DNA from 3 places in the Streptomyces sp. NPDC015661 genome. Region 2 is predicted to be linked to each of the others. Evidence: riboswitches for the same ligand, from Rfam matches in the RefSeq annotation. Region 2 holds a riboswitch; each other region holds the start of a gene.
The links. Region 2 has a riboswitch for cyclic di-AMP ahead of ACF07V_RS27515 (transglycosylase family protein). Riboswitches for the same ligand answer to the same signal wherever they lie in the genome.
Positions count from the first base shown of each region.

Region 1: linked by a shared signal. The riboswitch ahead of ACF07V_RS25520 (M23 family metallopeptidase) and the one ahead of ACF07V_RS27515 (transglycosylase family protein) in region 2 are both predicted to bind cyclic di-AMP.
Region 3: linked by a shared signal. The riboswitch ahead of ACF07V_RS20755 (peptidoglycan DD-metalloendopeptidase family protein) and the one ahead of ACF07V_RS27515 (transglycosylase family protein) in region 2 are both predicted to bind cyclic di-AMP.

Region 1 is NZ_JBIBST010000009.1:285,045-289,312, forward strand. It holds gene ACF07V_RS25510 (HPr family phosphocarrier protein) at 1-255, shown strand, start outside; gene ACF07V_RS25515 (GntR family transcriptional regulator) at 450-1,133, opposite strand; gene ACF07V_RS25520 (M23 family metallopeptidase) at 1,324-2,094, opposite strand; cyclic di-AMP (ydaO/yuaA leader) riboswitch at 2,107-2,271, opposite strand; gene ACF07V_RS25525 (M16 family metallopeptidase) at 2,471-3,868, opposite strand; gene ACF07V_RS25530 (M16 family metallopeptidase) at 3,865-4,268, opposite strand, start outside.
Region 2 is NZ_JBIBST010000010.1:304,931-309,198, forward strand. It holds gene ACF07V_RS27505 (cytochrome P450) at 1-1,013, shown strand, start outside; gene ACF07V_RS27510 (transglycosylase family protein) at 1,108-2,127, shown strand; cyclic di-AMP (ydaO/yuaA leader) riboswitch at 2,386-2,559, shown strand; gene ACF07V_RS27515 (transglycosylase family protein) at 2,563-3,270, shown strand; gene eno (phosphopyruvate hydratase) at 3,631-4,268, shown strand, end outside.
Region 3 is NZ_JBIBST010000007.1:297,633-301,900, reverse strand. It holds gene ACF07V_RS20775 (aspartate aminotransferase family protein) at 1-77, shown strand, start outside; gene ACF07V_RS20770 (helix-turn-helix domain-containing protein) at 153-782, shown strand; gene ACF07V_RS20765 (DUF6126 family protein) at 802-957, shown strand; gene ACF07V_RS20760 (tyrosine-protein phosphatase) at 964-1,785, opposite strand; cyclic di-AMP (ydaO/yuaA leader) riboswitch at 2,142-2,314, shown strand; gene ACF07V_RS20755 (peptidoglycan DD-metalloendopeptidase family protein) at 2,319-3,263, shown strand; gene ACF07V_RS20750 (SGNH/GDSL hydrolase family protein) at 3,416-4,210, shown strand; gene ACF07V_RS20745 (STM4011 family radical SAM protein) at 4,197-4,268, opposite strand, start outside.

The DNA.
Region 1 (4,268 bases), on a different contig from region 2:
TGGGCCGAGGGCCTGCACGCCCGCCCCGCGTCCATCTTCGTCCGTGCCGCCACGGCCTCCGGCGTGCCGGTGACGATCGCCAAGTCCGACGGCACCCCCGTGAACGCCGCCTCCATGCTCGCGGTGCTCGGCCTGGGCGCGCAGGGCGGCGAGGAGATCGTCCTCGCGTCGGAGGCCGACGGCGCCGAGGCCGCCCTCGACCGCCTGGCGAAGCTCGTCGCCGAGGGCCTGGACGAGCTCCCCGAGACCGTCTGACCCCGGTCCCCCTACGGTGAATGGCCGTGGCCGCCGAAAATTCCGGCGGCCACGGCCATTCGCATGACCGGGCCCACTTCCGGGCCTACTTCCGGGCCTACTTCCAGACCCACTTCACGACCCATTTCCGGACCCATTTCGGGGCAGCACAAACACCCCGGCCGAATGCCTATTCTTTGTATACGGTGTGCGTGTTAATTCCGGGCACTCGCCGTGTTGACGGCATGTTGCGAAACCCTCACACGGCCGCGCCCCGGGATTTTGAGCCGGTGCAGCGACAGCGAACGCTCCGCGTGCAGCGCGGTCAGCGACCTCGCCCGCTCGGCGTCGCCCCGCGCCACGGCGTCCACGATCGCGCCGTGCTCGGCCCAGGCCTCCACCGGCTGGGCCGGCTGGTCCACCACGTGCGTCCAGGCGATCTTGTGCCGCAGCTGGGTGAGCAGCGCCGTCAGGGCCGGGCTTCCGGAGGCCTGGGCGAGGGTCTCGTGGAACCAGCCGCCCAGCGAGCGCAGATCCTCGCCCTGCCCGCGCCTGGCCCGCTCCTGCCCCAGCCTGACCAGGCCGCGCAGCACCTTGAGGTGCGCCTCGGTGCGCCGCTGCGCGGCCCGCGCGGCCCCCAGCGGTTCCAGCAGCGCCCGCATGTCCAGCAGATCGGCCGCCTCCTGCTCGGTCGGCTCGGCGACATGGGCGCCCGCGTGGCGCCGGGTGACGACGAAGCCCTCCGATTCCAGGGTGCGCAGCGCCTCACGGACCGGGACGCGGGAGACCCCGTACCGCCGGGCGAGCTGCTCCTCGGTCAGCCGGCTGCCCCGCTCGAACACGCCGGAGACGATGTCGTCCCGGATCGCCGTGCATACCGAGTGCGCGGGAATGCGCATGTCCGACCTCCGCCTTGGTCCGCGCGAGTCAATTCCTTCGGCGCCTGTTCTGCGCCCGATCTGCGACTCTATTGCAGCGCGCCGGAATTTCCGATGCCCCAGCGGAATCCATGGATATCTTTTGGCCAGCGAAAAGCCCCGGCTCAGTACGAGCCGGGGCTTTTGCGACGCGGTGCGCGGCGGGGTCGGGTCAGACCTGGACGCCGCGGGCGCGGAGGTACGTGAGGGGGTTGATGTCCGAGCCGTACTCGGGGCTCGTGCGCGCCTCGAAGTGGAGGTGGGGGCCGGTGGAGTTGCCGCTCGAGCCCGAGACGCCTATCTGCTGGCCCGGCTCGACGGTCTGGCCGACATAGACCCCGATGGAGGAGAGGTGGCCGTACTGGGTGTACGTGCCGTCGTTCATCCGGATCACGATGTTGTTGCCGTACGCCCCGCCCCAGCCGGCCTCGACGACGGTGCCGGAGCCGACGGAGACCACCCGGGTGCCGTAGGCGGCGTGGAAGTCGATGCCGGAGTGGCTGCCGGAGGACCAGAGCGAGCCGCCGGTCTTGTAGCCGGTGGAGACGTACGAGCCGGCGACGGGGAGCTGGAAGGAGGCCAGGCGGCGGCGCTCGGCCTCGCGGGCGGCGCGCTCGCGCTCCAGGCGGATCTCCTTGGCGCGGGCCTCGGCCTTGCGCTTCGCCTCGGCCTTGGCCTTCGCCTTGGCGATGGCCTCGTCGGCCTCCTGCTCCTGGGCGGCGGCCTGGGCGTTGATCGGGTCGACGAGGGAGTCCTCGGTGATCACCTGGGTGAGGCCGGTGTCCTCGACGGAGCGGTTGTCCGTGTCGGCGGCGAGCGCCGGGGAGGCGAGGGTTCCGATGACGCCGGTGGTGGCGAGGGTCGCGACGCCGGCGATGCCCACGCTGCGGCGCGCCATCCGGCTCGGACCACGATGCTTCCCGGTGGCACGGGTGAACGCCATGTAGAGGCTGATCCTTTCCTTCCTTCTCGCCTACCGGGTTAGCTGACGGGTTCGGAGCAGGAAGGTCTCCTACGAGCCCCTCCGTCGAGACGAAGGCGCCCGATTCACCCCAGGGACTACATGTGGGTCCCCGGCTCCCCAGGCTCGCGCCTGACGGGGACTCGGCGATGACTGTCCGATGCCGCGGATGCGGCACGTGCAACTGACGGACAGCCGGACCGACGCTATGCGGATCGTCTTTCAATCACCAACCAGACACGCCTTTTGTAAGACATGCCACAGGGCAAATGATCATCCTTGATTGCAATACGGACAAAGCGGAGGACCCCGACGAACTAGGTCGTCGGGGTCCTCCTGTTGTCGCCTCGGGCCTGAATCAGCCCGTCACGACGGTCACTTCACCGATGCCGAGGGCGCGCACCGGCTCCGCGATCTGCGCCGCGTCACCGACGAGCACGGTGACAAGACGGTCCACCGGGAAGGCGCTGACCACGGCGGCCGTCGCCTCGACCGTGCCGGTCTCGGCCAGGCGCGCGTACAACTGGGCCTGGAAGTCGTCCGGGAGGTGCTGCTCCACCTGGTCGGCGAGCGTCCCGGCGACGGAGGCAGCCGTCTCGTACTTGAGCGGCGCCACGCCCACCAGGTTCTGCACGGCCGTCTCGCGCTCGGCGTCGGTGAGGCCCTCGGCGGCGAGGGTGCGCAGCACCTTCCACAGGTCCTCAAGTGCCGGGCCGGTGTTGGGGGTGTCGACGGATCCGCTGATGGCGAGCATCGCGGCGCCGTTCCCCCCGGCGTCCGAGCGGAGCACCTGACCGAAGGCGCGCACGCCGTACGTGTAGCCCTTCTCCTCGCGCAGGACCCGGTCCAGACGCGAGGTCAGCGTGCCGCCGAGGCAGTACGTGCCGAGGACCTGGGCCGGCCAGACGCGGTCGTGCCGGTCGGCGCCGATCCGGCCGATGAGCAGCTGCGTCTGCACGGCGCCGGGACGGTCCACGATGACGACCCGTCCGGTGTCGTCGGCGGTGATCGGCGGCATCGGGAGCGGCTCGGCCGGCTCACCGGTCCAGGCGCCCAGCGTCTCGGCGAGGACCTTGTCGAGGTCGACGCCCGTCAGGTCGCCGACGACCACGGCGGTGGCCGTGCCGGGCCGCACGTGCGCCTCGAAGAAGGCGCGGACGGCGGCGGCGTCGATCGCGGCGACGGTCTCCTCGGTGCCCTGGCGCGGCCGGGACATCCGGGACTCGGCCGGGAACAGCTCCTTGGAGAGCTGCTTGGCGGCGCGGCGGGCCGGGTTGGCCGTCTCGTGCGGGATCTCGTCGAGGCGGTTGCGCACCAGCCGCTCGACCTCGGTGTCGAGGAACGCCGGGGCGATCAGGGCCTCGGAGAGCAGGCCGAGCGCCTTGGGCAGCCGGGAGACCGGGACCTCCAGGGAGACCCGTACGCCCGGGTGGTCGGCGTGCGCGTCGAGCGTGGCGCCGCAGCGCTCCAGCTCGGCCGCGAACTCCTCGGCGCTGTGCTCGCCGGTGCCCTCGGAGAGCGCGCGGGCCATGATGGTCGCCACACCGTCGAGCCCGGCGGGCTCGGCGTCCAGCGGGGCGGGCAGGAAGATCTCCACCGCGACGACCTGCTGGCCGGGGCGGTGGCTGGTGAGCACGGTCAGACCGTTGTCCAGCTTCCCCCGGTCGGGGGCCGGGAAGGCCCACGGCTTCGCGGTGCCCGGCCGGGGCTGCGGGTGGAAGTCCATGCTCGTCAAAGACACGGCGGCGTCGGTCACTGGTCCGCTCCCTCTTCGTCATCGCCGTCGGCGTGGTCGCTCTGCTCGGTCGCCAGGGGCTCGTAGACGAGCACCGCGCGGTTGTCGGGGCGCAGCTTGGCCGCGGCGACCGCCTGCACCTCCTCGGCGGTGATGTCCAGGACGCGGTCGACGGCGGTCAGGGCGAGCTGCGGGTCGCCGAACAGCACGGCGAACCGGCACAGTTCGTCCGCGCGGCCCGCGACGGTGCCGAGCCGGTCCAGCCACTCGCGCTCCAACTGGGCCTGCGCGCGCTCCATCTCCTCGGGCGTGGGGCCCTCGGCGGCGAACCGGGCGAGCTCCTCGTCGACGGCCGCCTCGATCTGCGGGACCTCGACGCCTCCGGACGTCTTGACGTCCAGCCAGCCGAGCGAGGGCGCCC
Region 2 (4,268 bases):
TGCTCAACATCGACCCGCCGGACCACACCCGGCTTCGTCGGCTCGTCTCGAAGGCCTTCACCCCGCGCCGGGTCGCCGAGTTCGCGCCGCGCGTGCAGGAGCTGACGGACCGGCTCATCGACTCCTTCGTGGAGCGGGGGAGCGCCGACCTCATCCACGAGTTCGCCTTCCCGCTCCCCATCTACGCGATCTGCGATCTCCTCGGGGTGCCGCAGGAGGACCAGGACGACTTCCGGGACTGGGCCGGGATGATGATCCGGCACGGTGGAGGGCCGCGCGGCGGGGTCGCCCGGTCGGTGAAGAAGATGCGCGGCTATCTCGCCGAGCTGATCCACCGCAAGCGCGAAGGCCTGCGGCAAGAAGGGGCGGACGACCTGATCTCGGGGCTCATCAAGGCCTCCGACCACGGCGAGCACCTCACCGAGAACGAGGCCGCCGCGATGGCGTTCATCCTTCTCTTCGCCGGCTTCGAGACGACCGTCAATCTGGTCGGAAACGGACTTTACGCGCTTCTCCGGCACCCCGAGCAGCGCGCGCGGCTCCAGGACTCGCTCGCCGCCGGGGAGACCGGGCTCCTGGAGACCGGCGTCGAGGAGCTGCTGCGGTACGACGGGCCCGTGGAGATGGCGACCTGGCGGTACGCGACGCGGGAGCTGACCATCGGTGGGCAGGCGATCCCGGCGGGCGACCCGGTGCTCGTGGTGCTCGCCGCGGCGGACCGGGACCCGGAGCGGTTCGACGGGCCGGACACGCTCGACCTCGCCCGCCGCGACAACCAGCACCTCGGATACGGGCACGGCATCCACTACTGCCTCGGCGCCCCGCTCGCCCGCCTCGAAGGGCAGACCGCGCTCGCGACCCTGCTGACTCGGCTGCCGGATCTGCGACTTGCCGCGGATCCGTCCGAACTCCGGTGGCGGGGTGGGCTCATCATGCGTGGATTGCGCACGCTTCCGGTGCAGTTCTCCCCTTCCGTACCACTCTTGGCTACTGACGGACCATCAGGAATGTGATCTTTACGTGATCGGGGGGCGATCGACTTGTGACGGGCGTTCGAATGCCGCTACGTTTCCCGGCAGTCTCAGCCGTCACGCGAAAGGCGTTCCTATGCGTTCCGGGAACGGACGACACCGTCGCCCCCGTCAGGCCCCCGCCATCGTCGTCGCCGCGGGCGTGACCGGATCCGCCATGGCGCTGCCGCTGCTCGCCACCGGATCCGCGTCCGCCGCCGACGCCGCCACCTGGGACCGGGTCGCCGAGTGCGAGTCCGGTGGCCAGTGGAGCGCCAACTTCGGCAACGGCATGTACGGCGGCCTCCAGTTCACCCAGGACAGCTGGGAGCGGAACGGCGGCCTGACGTACGCGCCCAGCCCCGACCTGGCCAGCCGTGCCCAGCAGATCGCGGTGGCCGAGAAGGCGCTCGCCAAGGGCAGCGACGAGTGGGCCACCTGCGCTCCGATCGCCGGCCTGAAGAACGACGGCAAGGCCACTGGTGTGAACCCCGGCCCGGCCGCCGTCCCGACCACCCCCGCGGGCCCGCTCCCCGAGTCCAACCGCACCACGGGGAACGAAGGGTCCGCGGCGGGGCGGTCCGCCGCGTCCGCGACCCCCGCCACTCCCGCGACGCCCGCCACGCCGAGCGCTCCGGCGAGCTCCGCCACTCCGGCCGCGCCCGCCACTCCCGCGACCCCGGTCACGCCCGACGCGTCCGTTACGCCCGGTACGCCGGATTCGCCCGAGACGCCGAAGGGTGACACGCCGTCGGCCACACCCGGCACCGGCAAGCACCGGGGCGAGGCGGCCCCGGAGGAATCCGGCACAACGGACGACTCGGTCGAAACCGGTCGGCACGCCTCGGGTGCGGGCAAGTCCACGGAAAAGGTCGACGCCACGCCGGTGACTGACGAAGCGAAGAATTCGGGCGCAACGGACAGTCAGGGCACTTCGGGCGAGTACACCGTCCAGCCGGGTGACAGCCTGTCCGGCATTGCGGAGGAGAACGAACTCCCCGGAGGCTGGACCGCCCTCTATGACGCCAACAAGGGGACGGTGGGCGTCGATCCGGACCTCATCCTGCCTGGTCAGAGCCTTGACCTGACGGCCGGTTCGACGGCGACGGCAGGCTAGTTCGCGGGCTTATGTCCGGTTCTGGGCAAGTGAGACATGGGTCTCTTCGTCCCAACTGGCGTGTCACGTCCGCAAACTTTGCTTCCGTCACCTCTCACCTGCGCAAACACCGCCCACCGGAGGGCAAGTAGGGGCGATTTTTCCGCAATGAGCCTCTTTGAACTTCCGGTGGGTCTGTGTCTACGGTCGTGACCGCTCGCCACCGCGGGCCCCGTCGACCGAAACGCCGAATCCTGCCGTCGGCCGATGGGAACAGTCGTCGCGCAAGCGCCGAAGGCAGGAGTGGGGGACCCAAGGTAAGTGCCGGTCCCGGCCGTTGAGACAGACGGCCGACGATCGGCTTGGGGTGAAGCCGCGTGCAAGGACACGCGGCCGGGCAACTTTCCGGCCCGAACCCGACAGCTCACCTCACAGGCGTCGGTGAGGAGAATTCCCATGCTGTTTTCCGCCAAGGGCAAACACCGCCGTCCCTCCAAGGCCACCCAGGTCGCCGCGCTCGTCGGCGTCACCGGTGTCGCCGTCGCCGCCCCGCTGCTGACCGCGGGCACCGCCTCGGCCGCCACCACCGCCGAGTGGGACACCGTCGCCCAGTGCGAGTCCGGCGGCAACTGGTCCATCAACACCGGCAACGGCTTCTACGGCGGCCTGCAGTTCACCAACTCCACCTGGGCCGCCTTCGGTGGCACCGCCTACGCCCCGCGCGCCGACCTGGCCTCGAAGGCCCAGCAGATCACCATCGCCGAGAAGGTCCTCGCGGGCCAGGGCAAGGGTGCCTGGCCGAGCTGCGGCGTCGGCCTCTCCAGCGCCTCCTATGACGGCGGCGCCGCCGAGACCGCCCCGCAGCAGAGCGCGCCCCAGCCGGCCGCCCCGAAGCAGCAGGAGCGTCGCGCCGAGGAGCCGACCACCCGCAGCGAGCAGCGCCAGGCCCCGAAGGCCGCCGCTAAGAAGACCGTCACCACCCCGACCGGCAAGAAGGTCAAGAAGGGTGACGGCGAGTACAAGGTCGTCGCCGGCGACACCCTCAGCAAGATCGCCCAGGCGCACGGCGTCAAGGGCGGCTGGGCCAAGCTCTTCGAGCTGAACAAGGACGTCGTCGAGAACGCCGACCTGATCTACCCGGGCCAGCAGCTCCACCTGAAGTGAGCCCGGCGGCTCGCGTGAGTCCGGCGGCTCACGCGGCCCCGACGACCCTCCCGCGGTGACCACCCCGGTCCGGCGTGCCCTTCCCCCGTGCGCGCCGGACCGGGGTTTCCCCTTTCTACGGCGAAGCCGACCGCTTTACGGCGAACCCGACCGCTTCCACGGAGAAACCGACCGCCCCGAGGGTTACCGTCCAGTAGATCTGGGGTCCTTCGTCCCGTGATGCGTGCCCTTGGGTCCTTTTTCGTCCCAGGGGGCGGGCGCACGGCGGGCCGGAGCCCCCGAGCCGGTTAGGCTCTTGTCGCAAGGCCACGCGACCCTGCACGACCTTGCGTCACATCCAGCGTCACATCCCAGAAGGAGATGCTCGTGCCGTCCATCGACGTCGTCGTAGCCCGGGAAATCCTGGACTCCCGAGGCAACCCCACGGTCGAGGTCGAGGTCGGCCTCGACGACGGCAGCACCGGTCGTGCTGCTGTTCCGTCCGGCGCCTCCACCGGTGCGTTCGAGGCCATCGAGCTTCGCGACGGTGACCCGAACCGCTACCAGGGCAAGGGTGTCGAGAAGGCCGTCCTCGCCGTCATCGAGCAGATCGGCCCGGAGCTCGTCGGCTACGACGCCACCGAGCAGCGCCTCATCGACCAGGCCATGTTCGACCTGGACGCCACGGAGAACAAGGGCTCGCTCGGCGCCAACGCCATCCTCGGCGTCTCCCTCGCCGTCGCGCACGCCGCCTCCGAGGCCAGCGACCTGCCCCTCTTCCGCTACCTGGGCGGCCCGAACGCGCACCTGCTGCCCGTTCCGATGATGAACATCCTCAACGGTGGGTCGCACGCCGACTCCAACGTCGACATCCAGGAGTTCATGATCGCCCCGATCGGCGCGGAGTCCTTCTCCGAGGCCCTCCGCTGGGGCACCGAGGTCTACCACACCCTCAAGTCCGTCCTGAAGACCAAGGGCCTCTCCACCGGCCTCGGCGACGAGGGCGGCTTCGCCCCGAA
Region 3 (4,268 bases), on a different contig from region 2:
ACGACGCCCACGGCGGCGGCGGGCTGATGTGGGACTTCGGGAAGACGCTGGTCAAGCAGGCGATCGCACAGCGCTGACGCCTGCCACGGCGCGGGTTTTGCCTCTGAGGCAAGAAACTTGCCTCAGAGGCACGAACCTGGCGGAATGGACGCATGGACCACGTCCCCGGGGACACCTCCCCGGACCCTGTCACCCCCGACGTCCTGCCCGACGTCGCCCCCCAGCTGCGGGCCCTGCGCCGCCGCCGGGGACTCACCCTGGAGGCCGCCGCCCAGCGGGCCGGTCTCTCGCCGGCCCACCTCTCGCGCCTGGAGACCGGGAACCGGCAGCCCTCGCTGCCCATGCTGCTCGCCCTGTCCCGTATCTACGGTACGACGGTCTCCGAGCTCCTGGGGGAGACGCCCCCCGAACGCGATCCCGTCGTCCGGGCCGGCCGCTCCGAACCCGTCGAGGCCGACGGCTGGATCTACCGGCAGGCGGGCGGCGCCGGGCGCGCCCTCCAGTGCCTGCGGGTCCACGTGCCGTACGCCACCCGGGCCGACATCGTGCGCGTCCACCCCGGTGAGGAGTGGATCCACGTCCTGGAGGGGCGGGTGCGGCTCGCGCTCGGCGAGGCCGTCCATGTGCTCGACCCCGGGGACAGCGCGCACTTCGACTCGCTCACCCCGCACCGGATCGGCGCCGCCACACCCGGCGGGGCCGAGCTGCTCTTCGTACACACCCTGATGCAGAGCCCCGCCGCCGAGCTGTGCCTCGGTGACGGGACCCCGCACCGGCGCTGACGCACCAGAAAGGACCGACATGTCCGAGAAGTCCGTACCGGTCACCGGCGAGGAGCGCGGTGAAGGCAAGTTCCCCAAGGGGCTCGTGCTCCGGCTCTTCGCCTATCTGATCGCCGGCCACCTCTTCGCCGGTTTCCTCTACCTGCTCTTCGTGCTGGGCGGGCAGAACCAGTAGCCGGGGCTACGCCTCGGTGAGGAGGCGCTCCCGCAGCCGCTCGCGGGTCTGCGGGGCCAGCTTCAGGCCCTCGGTGAGGTAGCCGTCCACCGAGCCCCAGGTCGTCTCGATCGTGTCGAACGCGGCCCGCAGATACTCCACCCGCGCGTCGAAGAGCGGGCTGAGCAGCTCCATCACCTCGGGAGACATCGCGTCCGGGGAGGTGGAGCTGCGGCGCACCTTGTAGCGGCGGTGCGGGGCGTTCGACTTCACGTAGTCCGCCTCGATCGCCTCCCGCTCGACCCCGACCGCGAGCAGGGTGATCGCGATGGCGACCCCTGCCCGGTCCTTGCCGGCCGCGCAGTGCAGCAGGGCCGGGACGCTCTCCTCCGCCATGGAGTGGAGGAGACGGCTGTGCTCCTCGGTCCGCTCCAGCACGTTCTTGCGGTACGAATGGGACATTCGGGCGGCCGCCTTGCCGTCGCCGAGGATCTCCCGCAGCTGCGCGATCTCGCCGTCGCGCACCAGCTTCCAGAACTCCTTGCCGTCGGCCGGGTCGTTGAGCGGTATGTTCACGTTCCGCACGCCGGGCAGCTCGACGTCCGCGCCCTCGATCCTCCGGTCCGCCTCGTTGCGGAAGTCGAAGACGGTGTGCAGGCCCAGCGAGGCGAGGAAGGCGGCGTCGTCCTCCGTCGCGTGGGCGAGGTGGCCGCTGCGGAAGAGGCGCCCGGAGCGGACGGCGCGCCCGTCCGCCGTCGGCAGGCCGCCCACGTCCCGGAAGTTGCGGACCTCCGTCAGTTCGGGCTCGTCGGCTTCGGCGGGCGGGACCTGCGGCAGCTGCTGCGTCACGGCTGCTCCTGTTCTGTCGATCGGTTCCTGGGGCAATCATCTCGGGTGGGGGCCGGAACACGCACCCCCTCGGACGGGAATGGGTGATCTGTCCGTATTGAGCTGTTCGGTATAACCCGCCCCGTTTGCAGGGGAGATGGGGATCGGCGCGTGAGCAGCGTCATAAACGTGACGGACCGTGCCTGATCGTCTTTTCCAAATACCCCCCGGGAAAAGGAGATCGAGGGACCGTCATCCACGGAGGGTGACCGGAATTCCGGCCGGATATCACGCGATCCGCGAGCACTTGAAAAGCGTGGCTTGTTCACGCCGACCCCACTCGTCTAGCGTCGCGCTCACTCCGGTCGGACCGCCGAATCCTGCCACCGCCCGGAATCCGCACTCACCCGTACGAGGCAGGAGCGGGGGACCCAGGTAAGTACGCCGATCCCTCGAAGAAGGACGGCTCGGGGTGAAGCCGCGTGAGAACGCGGCCGGACATCTCCAGTCCGAACCCGACAGCTCACCTCGCAGGCGACGGAGAGGAATTCGCCATGCCCGCGAAGGGTAAGCACCGCCGCCCCAAGGTCAACCGCCTGACCCGTGGCATCGCCGCCGCCGGCACCGGCGGCGCCGTCGTCGCCCTCCCGCTCCTCGGAGCCACCGGCGCCCACGCCGCCGAGCAGGCCGCCCCGGCCGCCGCTCCCGCCGTCGCCCAGGTGAAGGCCGCCGTCGAGGCCGCGCCCGCCACCGCGAAGGCCGCGCCGAAGACGTACTCCGTCGTCCGGGGCGACTACCTGTCGAAGATCGCCGCCGAGCACCACCTCGCGGGCGGCTGGCAGAAGCTGTACAAGGACAACCGCCAGGTCATCGGCGAGAACCCCTCGCTGATCCTGCCCGGCATGAAGCTCACCCTCGGCGCCAAGAGCACCGCCAAGGCCACCGCGCCGAAGGCGCACAAGAGCACGCAGAGCTCCGGCAAGAACGGCGACGCCCCGCGCGCCTCCCGCAGCAGCGAGCGCTCCTCGGCCCCGGCCGCCGCGACCACCTCCTCCTCTTCGTCGTCCTCCTCGTCGGCCGGCACGACCTCCTCCTCCGGCTGGGTCGCCCCCGTCAGCGGCGGCATCGGCACCCCGTACCGCGCCGCGGGCTCCATGTGGTCCTCCGGCTACCACACCGGTGTCGACTTCATCGCCTCCACCGGCACCACCGTCGTCGCGGTCGGCCCCGGCACCGTCTACTCCGCCGGCGACGGCGGCGCGTACGGCAACCAGGTCGTCATCCAGCACGCCGACGGCACCTTCTCGCAGTACGCCCACCTCTCCTCGATCTCCGTCTCCGCCGGCCAGACGGTCACCGGCGGCCAGCAGATCGGCCTCTCCGGCGCGACCGGCAACGTCACCGGCCCGCACCTGCACTTCGAGATGCGCACCGGGCCGGAGTACGGCTCCGACATCGACCCGCTGGCCGCCCTGCGCCAGCACGGCGTGAACATCTGACGCCACGTCGCCCTCCCGAGGCCCGGCACGCAGGTGCCGGGCTTCCGGCGTATTCCGGCTTGGCGGAATCTTTATCGGTGGCATATGTCACCCTCCGTCAACCCTTCCTTACGGTCGCGTAGGTCACATCCGAAAGGGAAGGATGTGTTTCCGTGGCAGACGATTCGACATCAACAGACAAGAACGCATTCGGGTCGTACGCGGCGATCGGTGACAGCTTCACCGAGGGCGTCGGAGACCCCGGGCCCGACGGGACGTACGTCGGCTGGGCGGACCGCTTCGCGGTCCTGCTCGCCGACCAGCTGCCGGAGCACGACGACTTCCGCTACGCCAACCTGGCCGTACGCGGGCGCCTCCTCGACCAGATCGTGGCGGAACAGGTACCCCGTGCGAAGGAACTCGCCCCCGACCTGGTGACCTTCTGCGCGGGCGGCAACGACATCATCCGCCCCGGGACGGACCCGGACGACGTGGCCGAGCGCTTCGAGCGCGCCGTCGCCGACCTGACCTCCGCCGTCGGCACCGTCATGGTGACCACCGGCTTCGACACCCGCGACGTGACCCTGCTCAAGCACCTGCGCGGCAAGATCGCCACCTACAACGGACACGTCCGGGCCATCGCGGACCGCTACGACTGCCCGGTCCTCGACCTCTGGTCGCTCAAGTCCGTCCAGGACCGGCGCGCCTGGGACGACGACCGGCTGCACCTCTCGCCCGAGGGACACACCCGCGTCGCCCTGCGCGCCGCCCAGGTCCTCGGCATGCCGGTGCCCGCCGACCCGGACCAGCCCTGGCCGCCGGTCCCGCCGCGCGGCACGCTCGAAGTGCGCCGCGACGACATCCACTGGGCCAGGGAGTACCTGGTGCCGTGGATCGGGCGCCGGCTGCGCGGCGAGAGCTCCGGCGACCACGTCGAGGCCAAGCGCCCCGACCTCATGCCCCTCTAGCGGGCGGTACGGCGGCGGGGATCCGCTCCAGGACCCCGCCGGCGAACACGTCGTACAG